2 regions of the Leptothrix mechoopdaensis genome follow, and region 2 is predicted to be linked to the other one. Evidence: predicted binding sites of a transcription regulator. Region 2 holds the regulator's gene; the other holds the start of a gene.
The links. Region 2 encodes FliA, which starts transcription of late flagellar genes. Its sites were predicted from a motif close to CTAAAGTTTNNNNNNNNNNNGCCGNTA; they were not measured.
Positions count from the first base shown of each region.

Region 1: fliD (flagellar filament capping protein FliD) is a predicted target of FliA. The motif match lies at 2,473-2,499, and genes of this name have one in related genera.

Region 1 covers NZ_CM132699.1:64,043-71,120, reverse strand. The annotation lists gene ACWA7K_RS00330 (flagellar protein FliT) at 1-333, opposite strand, end outside; gene fliS (flagellar export chaperone FliS) at 405-824, opposite strand; gene fliD (flagellar filament capping protein FliD) at 980-2,398, opposite strand; gene ACWA7K_RS00315 (flagellin N-terminal helical domain-containing protein) at 2,551-3,417, opposite strand; gene ACWA7K_RS00310 (flagellin N-terminal helical domain-containing protein) at 3,716-4,564, opposite strand; gene fliB (flagellin lysine-N-methylase) at 5,059-6,339, shown strand; gene flhD (flagellar transcriptional regulator FlhD) at 6,729-7,052, shown strand.
Region 2 covers NZ_CM132699.1:2,624,987-2,632,064, forward strand. The annotation lists gene ACWA7K_RS11460 (methyl-accepting chemotaxis protein) at 1-1,288, opposite strand, end outside; gene ACWA7K_RS11465 (RNA polymerase sigma factor FliA) at 1,331-2,044, opposite strand; gene ACWA7K_RS11470 (flagellar biosynthesis protein) at 2,059-2,928, opposite strand; gene flhF (flagellar biosynthesis protein FlhF) at 2,936-4,630, opposite strand; gene flhA (flagellar biosynthesis protein FlhA) at 4,701-6,731, opposite strand; gene flhB (flagellar biosynthesis protein FlhB) at 6,809-7,078, opposite strand, start outside.

The DNA.
Region 1 (7,078 bases), 2.5 Mb from region 2:
GTGCATGACCTGGCGCGGCTGGCCCGAGAGCATCTGGTCGATGTCCTCCAGCCAGGGCTCGGCCAGGTAGCGGATCTCGGCGTCGTTGAGCAGGATGCGCTGCATGATGCGCGCCTTCACCTGCGCCTCCTCGCGGTCCAGCGCGGCACCGCTGGCGGCGTGCTTGAGCTGCGAGATCAGCACCGCGCAGGCGCCTTCGAGCTTGACCACGCGGTCCCAGTCGCCATCGCGGGCGGCCTGCAGCATGTCGCGGCTGGCGTTCTCGATGGCCTCGTAGTACTGCAGCAGCGCCGTGTGCGGCGTCGTTGCGGAAGGGGTGGCGGTGGTGGTCATGGTCTGGAGCATGGTCTGCCTGTGGTGCGTGTCGGGAAGGTCCGGAGAGCGAGCGTCGATCGGGGTCGGGCTCAGCCCGGCACGTTGGCGCCGATCGCCACCCACGCTTCCCGCAGCGGCTCGATCAGGCCGAGCACTTCCTTCAGCGCGGCATCGTCGTTGTGACGGTTCGCAAGCAGCAGCCGGACCTGGGCGTAGTCGTAGACGTCACGCAGGTTCATCGCCAGGTCGCCGCCGCCCTTGAGGTCCAGCGCCGAGCGCAGGCCCTCGTCGAGGATCTGCGAGGCGCGGCCGATGTGGCGGCCCTTGTCGGCCACGCGACCTTCGACGAGCGCCTGCCGGGCCAGCTTCACCTGGGTCAGCATGCCGTCGTACAGCATCAGCGTCAGGGTGTGCGGCGAGGCTGCGACGACGGAGGTCTCCACGCCCACCTGCTGGTACATGAGGGCGCTGTGGCGGGGACGACCGAAGGTGGAGGCTTGGCTGAACATGGGGGTGTTTCCTGGCTGATGTTGTCGCGTTGTCGAGATGAACTGCGTACCTTGTTTATCGTCTGCGGACCCGGCCGACTTGAGTGGCGCGGGGCATTTCGAGCCCGGGAACAAGGCGGTCCGGCCGGCCTACTTCGACGGCTCGGGCCACGGGCTCAGGCGGTGTTCTTGTTCCAGGTCGTGACCTGCTGGCTGACATAGCTCGACAGGCTGTTGAGCTTGCCCATCTGCGTGTCGAGCGCGCTGTACTGCGCCTTCAGGCGGGCCTCGACCTGCGTCATGCGGTCGTTGAACTCGTCCTGCTTCTTCGTGTTGGCGCTGGCCCGGCTCTGCAGGCTTTCGCTGCGTGAGGTCAGCGGGCCGTTGAACTTCAGCAGGTCGTCGCCCCACTGCTGCAGGCGTGTCGCAAAGCCGTTGTTGGACGCCACGGCCGTGTCCTTGTTGGCGAACACGGTCTTGACGTCGGCCAGGCGACTGCCCAGGGCATTGCCGAGCTTGGTGGCGTCGACCGACATCGAGCCGTCCTTCTTGACGTCGATGCCCAGCTGCGCCAGGCGCTGGAAGCTGCCGCTCATCGTGCCGGTGGCGCCGACGATGCCGCGCATCGCATAGCGCAGCGAGTTGGTGCCGCTGTCGCCCTGCAGGGTGCCGGCCTTCTTGGTCGCGGCGTCGTAGGCGGTCTGCTGCGACAGGTAGGTGTTGAGCTGGTTGTAGGCGTCGGCGAAGGCCTGCACGGCCGTCTTGATCGACTCGGTGTCGTTGGTCACCGTCAGGTCGACCGGCGAGGCGCTGACCTTGGCCAGCTTGATCGTCACGCCCTCGACCGCACCGGTCAGCAGGTTGCTGCCCGACTCGACCGGCAGGCCGTTGATGGTCGCCTTGGCATTGGCCGCCGGCTGGGTCAGCGCCATGTTGACGCCCGCCGCCGCCGGCTGCGCCGGGTCGTAGGTCAGCTTGGCGAGGTCGCCGCTGGTGGTGGTGGTCTCGCCGCCCTGGCCGTCGGAGACGACCTCCTTGACGGTGAAGGCGTGGTCGGTGCCGGTGTCGCTGGCCCGCAGCAGCAGCCGCGAGCCCGAGGCGTCGGTGACGACCGAGGCGACCACGCCGGCCTTGGCCGCGTTGATCTTGTCGCGCACCTGGGCGGGCGTGTCGCCGGCGTCGATGCTGACGTCGACCGCCTGGCCGCCCGAGCCGTCCTGGATGCGCAGCCGTCCGCCGCCGACCGGGAAGGCGCTGGCCGGCGAGGCCACCGTCTGGGCCGTCGCCAGCTGCTGCACCGACAGGCTGTAGTTGCCCGCCTGCGCGGTGCCGTCGGTCGACGCGCTGAACACGCTGCTGTCGGACGACGTCGCCGAGGTGCTGGTCCAGGTCGTCGGACTCGCCAGCTTGGCGGCCGCATCGCGCAGGGTCGAGACGAAGCTCTGGATCTTCCCGTACGCGCTCAGCTGGTTCTGGATCTTGGTGGCCGCCGTCTGCATCTGCTGCAGCGGCGCCTTCTCCACCGTCATCAGCTGGGAGACGATGGAACCGACGTCGAGACCGCTGCCGATCCCGGCGGAACTGATGCTGGCCATGATGCTTACCTCCGGATGCGCCGAGGGCCGACGCAAAAAGTCGTCCGACAGCGCCAGCCCTCGGACGACTTGTTCTTCGGCAGTTGGCGGGCCGACTTGAGATCAGCGACCCGCATCCGCTTGCGCCAGCGCAGGAGCGCCTGCCTGGTGGTTCAGCCCAGCAGCTTCATGACCGACTGCGGCAGCTGGTTGGCCTGGGCAATCATGGCCGTGCCGGCCTGCTGCAGGATCTGCGCGCGACTCAGGTTCGCGGTTTCCGCCGCGAAGTCCGCATCCATGATCCGGCCGCGGGCGGCGGACGTGTTCTCGGCCGAGACCTGCAGCTGCGAGATCACCGCGTCAAAGCGGCTCTGCAAGGCACCGGCGGTCGACCGCGCGGTGTTGACGGCGTCGAGGTCGGCATCGAGATCGGTCAGCGCCGCCGATGCGGCCGCCGCGCTGCTGCTGATGTCGACCGACTTGGTCGCGGTCGCGCCAGCGGCATACGACTTGAGCGTCGTCATGTCGAACTTGGTGCCGTCGATGTCGATGGTCTCGCCGCTGTCGGCGCCGACCTGGAACGACAGCGTGGCATTCGCCGACAGCGAGTTCGCGGCGGTCGAGTCGAACAGGTTGACGCCGTTGAACTTGGCGTCCTTGACCACCCGCACGATCTCGTTCTGCAGCTGGTCGGCTTCCTGCTGCAGATTGGTCCGGTCCGCGTTGGACAGCGTGCCGTTGGCGGCCTGCACGGCCAGCTCGCGGATGCGCTGCATGTTGGTGCTGAGCTGGCCCAGCGCGCCTTCGGTCGTCTGCATCATCGAGATGCCGTCGTTCGAATTGCGGATCGCCACGTTCATGCCCTTGACCTGGGCATTCATGCGTTCGGCGATCGCCAGGCCGGCGGCGTCGTCCTTGGCGCTGTTGACGCGAAGGCCCGAGGACAGCCGCTGCATCGACGTCGCCAGCGATGCTTGCGATGCCGACTGGTTGCGCTGGGCATTCAGCGAAGCCATGTTGGTGTTGATCGTCTGAGCCATGGTGATTCACCCCTAAGTAAGTCGCACGTCGAGCCGGCGGGCTCGACTGCCGATGCGGCCCCAAGCACCTTGGGAAACATTCCACCGGGAACCGCCCCGGGCGACAGAAGCAAGTGGCTGCTGCTGTGGAATGAATTGTGGTCAGGCGCGTTCGGGCCGAATCGTCGAAATGAGGCGCAAAGGGGGGCTGTTTCCGCTCAGGGAATCCTGAAATGACAACGCCACCGACACAGCGCTTGTGTCGGTGGCGTGAGAGGGATCGGACGCGGCGCTCAGGCCGCCGCGTCAGCCGAGCCGATCAGCGCAGCAGCTGCATGACCTGCTGCGGCAGCTGGTTGGCCTGGGCAATCATCGCCGTGCCGGCCTGCTGCAGGATCTGCGCGCGGCTCAGGTTCGCGGTCTCCGAGGCGAAGTCCGCATCCATGATCCGGCCGCGGGCGGCGGCGGTGTTCTCCGAGGTCACCTGCAGCTGGCTGATGACGGCCTCGAAGCGGCTCTGCAGGGCACCAGCGGTCGAGCGGGCGGTGTTGACCGTGTCGATGTCGGTGTCCATGTCGTCCAGCACCGTCTGGGCCGACGCCTGGCTGCTGATGTCGATCGCCTTGGCCTTGGCACCGCTGGCGTAGGCCTTCAGGTTGCCGTTGGTCTTCAGGTCGAAGCCGGTGGTGTCGGCGGTGATCTTGTCGCCGTTGTCGGCACCGATCTGGAAGTCGACCGACTTGCTGGCACCGTCGAACAGGGCCACGCCGTTGAACTTCGAGTTGTCGACGACGCGGACGATTTCCTCTTGCAGCTGGTCGACTTCGAGCTGGAGGTTGTCGCGGTCGGGCTGGCTCAGCGAGCCGTTGGACGACTGCACCGCCAGTTCACGGATGCGCTGCAGGTTCTCGCCGATCTTGCCCATCGCGCCTTCAGCGGTCTGCATCTGCGAGATCGCGTCGTTGGCGTTGCGGACCGCGACGTTCATGCCCTTGACCTGGGCGCTCATGCGCTCGGCGATGGCCAGGCCGGCGGCGTCGTCCTTGGCGCTGTTGACACGCAGACCCGACGACAGGCGCTGCATCGAGGTGGCCAGCGACGACTGCGAGGCAGCCTGGTTGCGCTGGGCATTGAGGGAAACGACGTTGGTGTTGATGGTGGAAGCCATGATGAACTCCTGTGCTGTAGCGTTGAAGACTTGTTGAACTCGGCATGAGCGCCGGGGTTTCGACTGTTCCGAACCTTCCGGTTCGTCCCTGGTGTCCGGCGCTCGTCAAGCTCGGTGCAGTCACGTGCCACTGGGGCCTTCACTGCATCAGCCGGCTTACCGGACCGCGGATCCCATTTCTGCGACCCGTTGATTTGGTTATCGGTGGGGTCTCAGGATTCCTTGAGGGTCGTTTTGATCAGTTTTTCGAGGCCATTTCTTGGTTTGACCTCGGTCTGACCTTCGACTGCCCTGTTCGCCCGTCCCACCGCGCTGCAGCGTTTCCGCCCGGCGCAAGAGGCTTTCGGCACAAGGACGGCGGGACTTGAGGGACCGCGCCAGCGCAGCAAACACCCTTCTATTCAGTCCACCGGTCGGCTGGCGCCATCTGGAAAATGTGGCAAACCACGACGGGCCGCACGGCGGCGCCGTCACCGCCGAAGGATCCCGACAACATGGCCAAGTACAGCCCCGTCGCGCAGCTGCCGCGCTACCTGCAAGCCTTCCAGTGCATCGGCCCGGCCTGCCCGGAGACCTGCTGCAGCGGCTGGCGCGTGACGATCGACAAGGCCACGTTCAAGCAGATGAAGGCGATCGGCGACGAGCCGCTGCGCCGGCGCATCGCCATCCACCTGGTCAAGGACGAGGGCCAGGACCCGGCCGCCTACGCGCACCTGCGCATGCAGTCCAACGGCGACTGCGGCTTCCTCGACGAGGACCGGCTGTGCAGCATCCAGAAGACGCTGGGCGCGGGCGCGCTGTCCGACACCTGCAACCACTACCCGCGGCTGTTCCAGGAAGTCGACGGCGAACACCGCGTCTACGCCACGCTGAGCTGCCCCGAGGCCGCCCGCCTGGCGCTGACCGATGCGCAGGCGATGACGCCCGCACCCGTCACGCTGGAGGCCTTCGCCAATGCCGGCGAGCTGCCGCCCGGCGCGCACTGGAACGACCCGGCCGACACGCCCAGGGTCAGCCACCTGGGCGGGCGCGTGCTGCACGACCTGCTGGCCAGCCTGTTCGAGGCGCCCGAGCTGGGCGCCTTCGACGCGCTCGCGCTCGGGCTGATGCTGGTGCGCCGGGTCAATGCCTACGTGGCTGGACTGTCGGGCCGCGCGCCCGAGGCGACCCCGCGCGAGCAGCGCCTGCAGGATCTGAGCGACCTGTTCTCGCGGTTCATGGATCCGGCCCACAACGCCGAGCTGCTCGATGTCGTGCGCGGTCTGGACGTCGGCAGCCGCTTCGCGCCGGACATGCTGCGCACCGTCAGCCAGATGATCTGGCAGCGCCGCCTGACCGCCTCGGCCCGCGCCGTGCTGGACGACGTCGTCGCCGGCCTGCAGCTGCAGCACCCGGACGAGCAGGTCGCCCGGGCGCGCTGGGCCGAGACCCGCGAGCAGCGCTGGACCGCCTGGGAGGCCGCCCATCCGCAGGTGCTGAAGAACTACCTGCACAACAGCCTGCAGTCCAGCCTGATGGCGCGCCACTTCGGCACGCCCGAGGCGCTGGAGAACGCCTACCTCGACCTGGTCATCCGCGCGGCGCTGGTGCGCTACTGGCTGATCGGCCAGATGGCGCTGCACGGCGACGCCTTCGACGAGGGCCATGCCGTGCGCACCGTCTACGCGCTGTCGCGCAGCATCGAGCACGACCGCACCTTCATGGCCGGTGTGCTCAAGGCGATGGACGAACAGGGCATCCGCAGCCTGGCCACCGGCGTCGTGCTGCTGCAGTGAGACAACGGCGGCGGATGACAGGCCGGGAGGCCGTGTCATCCCGCATCCGACACGGCGCGCCCGCCCGGGCGGCCGTGGACGGCCGGTTCGTGACGCAGCTCACGCCCGGTCGACCCGATCGGTCCTGAAGGGCCCCTCCGGCCCCGCTTTTCTGCCGCTCGCACCGACAGCTTGTAGGAATTTGCCTGACACGCCGGATGGCGCAAGACGGACTCAAGCGACAGAAGTGGGCCGATGTTCCGGGCCAGTTCGGATCTTCACAATTCATTCCACGTTGACACCAAAAGCAAACCGCAAACGCCCCGGCAGACGCCCAGGCAGACGGCAAGCCCCGGTGGACACCCGGCAGAACCGAAGACCTTCAGACACCGAGCAGCCAGGAGCACACCATGAACACCGAACAGATCCTCAGCGAAATCCGCGAAGCCAACCTGTCCTACCTGATGCTGGCCCAGAGCCTCATCCGCGCCGACCGTGAACAGGCCCTGTTCCGCCTGGGCGTGTCGGAAGAGACGGCCACCGTGATCGAGACGCTGTCGCCGTCGCAGATGATGAAGATCGCCTCGGGCAACACGCTGCTGTGCCGGATGCGCGTCGACGACGACCTGGTCTGGAGCCTGCTGACCAACCACGGCAAGAGCGCGGCCAATGACGGCGTGTCCCGTCTGCATGCCTCGATCCTGATGGCCGGTCGTCACCGCGAAGCGGCCTGATCAGGCCGCTTCAGACCGACACGCCA
Region 2 (7,078 bases):
TCATCAGCACGTACTGGCCGCCGCCCATGTCGCGGCGGTAGGTCTGCAGCAGGAACGGTCGCTGGTTGCGGCCCGAGGCCAGGCCGGTGCGGTCGTTGAAGATGCGGCGGTAGCGGCTGTTGGCGGTGTCCCAGGCCAGGTCGCCGCGCTGCGGGTGGCAGTACTTGCGGTTGTGGGTCGCGACATAGCCGTTGCGGTCGGTCGCGATGCAGAACACGACCTTGTCGCTCCAGCCCAGCATCGGCTCCTGGATCGCCGGCAGCAGCTCGTCGCTCAGCGTCGTGTGGCGCGCGACATGCTGGGCCGGGTTGGTGCCCGCGATCGGCTGGTAGTGCTCGTCGAACAGGTCGGCCATCGAGATGCGGCCCTGCGCGACGGCCTGCTCGAAGGCGGCCGAGACCCGCGCCGCCGCGTCCTGCACGGCCCGGATGTAGGGCGTGTCGACGGTCTCGATGCCACTGCCGGCGAGGTCGTCGATCAGGCTCTCGGACAGCTTCAGGAACTGGTCGCTGCAACCCATCGCCGAGTCCAGGTTGATCATCGCGGCCTGCATCTCGTCACCCAGCCGGTGGGTCTGGTCGCTGACGGCGGCACAGGTGCTGCGGCTGTGGACCGCCGCCTCGTCGATGCGGGCGACACCCGCCTCGACCTGCGCGAACGCGAGGTGGATGCCGCGGGTCGGCTTGCGGTCGGCCTCGACGCGGATGTCCTGCGAGAAGGTCTCGATGCGCTCGTCCAGTTGCTTGAGCGTGCCCATGATGGTCTTGGAGGACGACTCGACGCGGCCGGCCAGGTCCTTGACCGCATCGGCGACGACGCCGAAGCCGCGTCCGGCATCTCCGGCGCGCTTGGCCTCGACCGAGGCGTTGAAGGCGACCAGCCGGGTCTGCAAGGCGATCTGCGTGATGTCGCCGGCGGCATCGGACACCTGCTTGAGCACGTTGACGATGCCGGCCACCTCGTCGGCGACCTGGCGGGCGACCTGGCGGGCGTTGGCGACGGCGGTCAGGCTGGCCTGGGTGGCGCCGCCGATGGCTTCCTGCGACGACTGCACGGCTTCGAGCTGGCGGTTCAGCTCGCTCAGCGCCTCGACCTGGCGGACGACGACCTTCTGGGTGTCCTCGATCGCGCCGCGCGCCTGCGCCGCGTCGCGGCCGATCTGCGAGGCCTGGCCGGACAGCCGGCCGATCAGTTCGGGTTCGAGCGTCGGCATCGCGGGCTCGACCGGCAGGCTGGCGATCGGGTCGTTCGAGGCGCCACGCGGGCGCCCGCGGAGAAAGGCCAGCATCGGCAAGCTCCTGTGAGGGGTTCGTTCAGGCCCTGGGCGAGTTCACCAGGCGCGCAGCTTGGCGCGCAGACGGGCAATCGACTGGCTGTGCAGCTGGCAGACACGCGACTCGGTGACGCCCAGCACGGCGGCGATCTCCTTGAGGTTCATGTCCTGCTCGTAGTACATGCTCATGACGTACTGCTCGCGCTCGGGCAGGTTCTTGATCGCGTCCACCAGCGCCTGGCGCATCCGGTGGTCGTTGAGCTGCGACAGCGGGTCGCCGCTCTCGTCGGCCACGTGGCGGTCGAGGTAGTCGTTGTCGCCGTCGTCGCCGCCGATGTCTTCCAGGTAGATCAGCTGGGTGCCGCGCACCTTGTTGAGCAGGTCCTGGTATTCGGCCAGCGTGACGCCCATCTCCTTGGCGATCTCGCTTTCCTGCGGCGTGCGGCCCAGGCGCTGTTCGAGGCGGTGCACGGCACCCTCGATGTCGCGCTGGTGCTTGCGGTTGCCGCGGCTCATCCAGTCGGCGCCGCGCAGCTCGTCGAGCATGGCGCCGCGGATGCGCTGGGTGGCGAAGGTCTCGAACTGCACGCCCTGGCCGCTGTCGAAGCGGCTCAGCGCATCGGTCAGGCCGATCATGCCGACCTGGATCAGGTCGTCGATCTCGACGTTGGCCGGCAGCTTGGCAATCATCTGGTGGGCCAGTCGACGCACCAGCGGGCTGTACTGCTTGAGCAGCGCGTTGACGTCGAGTTGTCCCTTGGCGGTGTACATGTGGGTCTCCGCGATCAGCTGATCGACAGGCGGGGGGCGGGCAGCGCGCTGCGCAGGCCGGCGTGTTCATGCTCGCTGGCCATCAGCACGGCGGCCGATTGGAGTGAGGCCTCGACCAGCGCCATCAGGCCGCGCGTGGGCACGGCGGTCGGCGGCTCGGCCGGGTCGACCCGCACGCAGCTGTGCTGCACGCCGCCGAGGAACATGTCGGCGCAGTGCGACAGGCGGTCGGCGACGGCCTGGGCACGCGGCGACTCGGGCGGCGCGCACAGCAGCAGGTCGTGGCTGAGCCAGTCGGCGCGCTGGGCAAACACCTTCATCGCGGCGTAGGCATGGGTCATGGCATCGGGCTGGTCGTCGCACAGGACGATCGGGCGGGGCCGGCTCAGGCCCTCGTCGCCACGGCCGAACAGGCGCGCGATCTCGACCGCGCTGGCGTGCACCAGCACGACCTGCGACTGCGGCGCGGCATCGACCACGGCATCGAGGAAGCCGCGGGTCGATCCCCGGCTGTCGACCCAGCGCACCGGCAGGCCACGGGCAGCCAGGTAATGGACACGGGCGGACAGCGGCTCGATGCCCTCGGCCAGATCGAAGCTCGACAGCTCCTCGGGCGGCGCACCGCGCTCGGAGGCGTCGACCAGCAGCGTGTCCAGCTCCATCAGCTCCAGCGCGCTGCACAGGCGTTCGATCAGCACGCCGCCGTGGGCGACGAAGGGGTTGGAGACGACCGGAATGAACCGCAGCGAGCGCTGCGAGAACAGCCGGCGCAGGCCGTCGGCCTGGTCGGCCGGCTGGGTGCGACGGAAGCTCGGCTGGCCGAGCAGCGTGTCGATCGACGGCGGAGCAGCGGGCTTGGACTTGCTGGCCATGGTGCGCGGCATCCCGGGTTCAGGCCTCGCTGCGGCCACTGCGGCCGGCGGACGGCGTGGCAGCGGCCGAGCGGCTGCTGCGACGCGGCGCGGGCGGCGCCGGCGGCGTGGCGAACAGCAGGTTGACGTCGTTGGCATCGAGGCGCCAGGCCTGCGTGCCGCTGTTGCGCAGCGCGCGCTGCATCAGCGCATGGGCGGTCAGGCGGTGCCAGTCTTCCGGCACGCGCTGGCCGTTGGCGACGGCCACGACCTTCAGGCGATGGCGGATCAGCGCGTCCAGCGCCGGGCCGAGCTTGACGGCCTCGTCGACCTTGGACAGCACGATGCCCTTGGCCTGGGTCGCCTTGTAGGCCAGCAGCACGTCCTCGATGGTCTCGCCCTGCGCGGCGGCGTTGACCACCAGCAGGCGCTTGATCGAGCGGTGCGACAGCATCTCCAGCAGCTCGCGGGTGCGCGAGTCGCGCTGGGCCAGGCCGGCGGTGTCGATCAGCACCATCTTCTTGGACGACAGCAGGTCGAGCAGGTCTTCCAGCGCGACACGGTCATGCGCGGTGTGGACCGGCACGCCAAGGATGCGGCCGTAGGCGCGCAGCTGTTCGTGGGCGCCCAGACGATAGGCGTCCAGCGTGATCAGGCCGAGGTTGGCCGCGCCGTGGCGGGTCGCGAAGGCGGCGGCCAGCTTGGCCGTCGAAGTGGTCTTGCCCACGCCGGTCGAGCCGACCAGCGCGAACACGCCGCCCTGGTCCTCGATGGCCGGATCGGCCTCGCCGGTGACCAGGTTGCGTTCGAGGATCTCGGTGGCCCAGGCGGTCTCGTCGGCCACCTCGTCACCGAGGCCGTCGACCAGCTTGCGGATCAGCGCGGGCGAGAAGCCGCAGTCGATCAGGCGGGCCGTCAGCTGGGCCTGCTTCGGGCTCTTCTGCAGGCGCTCCATGAAGGCCAGCGCGCCGAAGCGTTCCTCGATCAGGCCCTTCATCGCGCGCAGCTCGCTCATCATGGCGTGATCGGCTGCGCCGCTGCGGCTGGCGCTGCCGCCACGACGGTCGCTGCCGTGCAGCGCGTCGAGTTCGGCCGGCGTGGTCAGGCCGCTGCCGATGTCGGTGTCCTGCAGCGGCTGGACCGGCCGGCTGCGGCGCGACGGAGCGGCCGCCTGCGGGGCGTGGGCAGGGGCCTGCGCGGCCTGGCGGGCGGTCGTGGCCGACTGCGGCGACACCAGCTCGGCATAGGTCGGCAGATGGCCGGCCGGCGCGTCGCGCTGGGCCAGCCGCTGCTCGATCGCCTCGGGCGACACGGGCACCGGCTTCATCGTCTGGGCGCGCAGCTCGGCCTGGCGCTTCTTGAGCATGCGCTCGCGCACATAGTCCTGGAACGACAGCGTGCTCATCGCGAGCTGGCCGACGTCGTCCTGCACCGGCTGTTCTGGACGCTGCTGCGGCACCTGCTGGGCGGCACGGTCACGCAGCGAGCTGCGGGCCTGGCTGGCAGGGGCCGGGGCAGCGGCGCGCGGAGCCAGCGGCGCCGGGCGGGTCACGCCAGCGGCGACACCTTCACCGAAACGCTCGATCTGCTCGACGCTCTCGGGCGGCATGGCCAGGATCTCGACGCCTTCGGTGCAGGGCTTGGTCGACAGCACCACGGCGTTGTCGCCGAAGGCCTGACGGACCTTCTGCATCGCCTCGCGTGAGTTGCGACCGACGAAACGCTTGACGTTCATGCTGCCTCCTGCCGGGCCGATGCGATGGCCATGTCACGGGCGGTTGGCAGACCGATGGATGCGGGGTGGGTCATGCGTTCGCTCCGATGATCGAGCCGATGCGGATCGAGTGGGTGTCTGGGATCTCGCTGTGCCCCAGCACGCGCAGCCGGGGGGCGGCGCGCTTGAGCAGTCGTGCCACCGGCGAGCGGATCGAGTCCGGCACCAGCAGGCAGGCCGGGTGGCCGAGGTCTTCCTGGCGGCGCGCCGCATCGGCGGCACCGCGCGACAGGTGGTCGGCGACGCCCGGATCGAGCACCGCGCCGTGCGGAGAGTTGAGGGCCTGCGACAGCAGGCGCTCCAGCTCCGGCTCGATGGCGATGACGTCCAGCTCGCGCTGGCTGCCGTAGATCTGCTGCACGATGGCCGGGGCCAGCGCGATGCGCAGGCGGCGGGCCAGCTCGGCCGGGTCGGCGATCTGGCTGGCGTGTTCGGCCAGCGCCTCGATGATCGAGCGCATGTCGCGGATGTGCACGCCCTCTTCCAGCAGCAGCTGGAGGACCTTTTGCAGGGGGGCGATGGCGATCATCTTGGGAACCACGTCTTCGATCAGTTTGGGTGCCAGCTTGGTCACATGCTCGACCAGTGCCTGGGTCTCGGTGCGGCCCAGCAGACGGGCCGCGTGCATTTGCATCAAGTGTGAGAGATGGGTCGCCACGACGGTCGAGGAATCAACCACCGTGTATCCCGCCATTTGGGCGCTTTCGCGCTGGCGGTCATCGATCCAGGTGGCCGGCAATCCGAAGGCAGGATCGGTCGTCGTCGAGCCCTGCAGCGCCAGCGTGGCGTGGCCCGGGTTGATGGCCAGGTGCATGCCGGGGAAGGCCTCGCCCTCGCCGATCACCGCGCCACGCAGCGTGATGCGGTACATGCTGGGCTTGAGTTCGAGGTTGTCGCGGATGTGCACGGCCGGCGGCAGGAAGCCGACCTCCTGCGCGAATTTCTTGCGCACGCCGCGGATGCGGTTGAGCAGGTCGCCGCCACGGCCCTTGTCGACCAGCGCGATCAGGCGGTAGCCGACCTCCATGCCCAGCGTGTCGACCGGCTGGAGATCGTCCCAGCTGGCCTCGGCGTTCGGGTTGGCGGCGGCCGGTGCGGGCTCGGCCGGCGGCGGTTCGGCCTTCTTGCGTTCGGCCTCCTTGAACATCCAGCGCGACAGCAGGGCCAGGCCGCCGCCGATCAGCAGGAAGACCACGTGCGGCATGCCCGGGATGACGCCCAGCAGGCCGATCACGCCGGCCACGATGGCCACCGAATGCGGCGAGCGGAACATCTGGCCGACGATCTGCGTGCCGACGTCCTGGTCCTTGCCCACGCGCGAGACGACCATCGCCGAGGCGACCGAGATCAGCAGCGCCGGGATCTGCGCGACCAGCGCGTCACCGACCGCCAGCAGGATGTAGCTGCTGGCCGCCTCGCCGGCACCCAGGCCGTGCTGGGCCATGCCGATGATGAAGCCGCCGATGATGTTGATGAACAGGATCAGGATGCCGGCGATGGCGTCGCCGCGCACGAACTTGCTGGCACCGTCCATGGAGCCGAAGAACTCGGCCTCTTCCTGGACCTCGACGCGGCGGCGCTTGGCCTCCTTCTCGTCGATGTTGCCGGCGTTCAGGTCGGCATCGATCGCCATCTGCTTGCCGGGCATCGCGTCCAGCGTGAAGCGCGCGCCGACCTCGGCGATGCGCTCGGCGCCCTTGGTGATGACGACGAAGTTGATGACCACCAGGATCGCGAAGACGATCAGGCCGACCGCGAAGTTGCCGCCGATCAGGAAGTGGCCGAAGCTCTCGATCACCGCGCCGGCCGCGCCCGGGCCGGTGTGGCCTTCCATCAGCACGACCCGGCTGGACGCGACGTTCAGCGACAGCCGCAGCAGCGTGGTCAGCAGCAGCACCGTCGGGAAGGCCGCGAAGTCCAGCGGCTTGATCATGTAGGACGCCACCAGCATCACCATCAACGCGGTGGCGATGTTGAAGGTGAAGAACAAGTCGAGCGCGAAGGCCGGCAGCGGCAGCACCATCATCGCCAGCACGAGGATGATCAGCAGCGGCGCGGCCATGCCCTTGATGGCGGCCGTGTTGGCACCGAAGGCCCGCTGCAGCGGGGCCAGGAAAGGCAGGGCGTTGTCGAGCTTCATCAGGCTTGGACAGTCTTGACGTGATGGGGATCGAGCTCAGGCGGCACGGCGATGGCGGGCAGGTCGGACGGCCAGGGCGCCCGGCCGGCCAGCGCGGCACGCAGCTGGAACACGTGGGCCAGCACCTGGGCCACGGCGCTGTAGAGCGCGTACGGGATCTCGCGGTCGAGTTCTCCGTGGGCGTACAGCGCACGCGCCAGCGGCGGGGCCTGCAGCACCGGCACCTTGGCCTCGCGGGCGATGTCGCGGATCTTCATGGCCATCAGGTC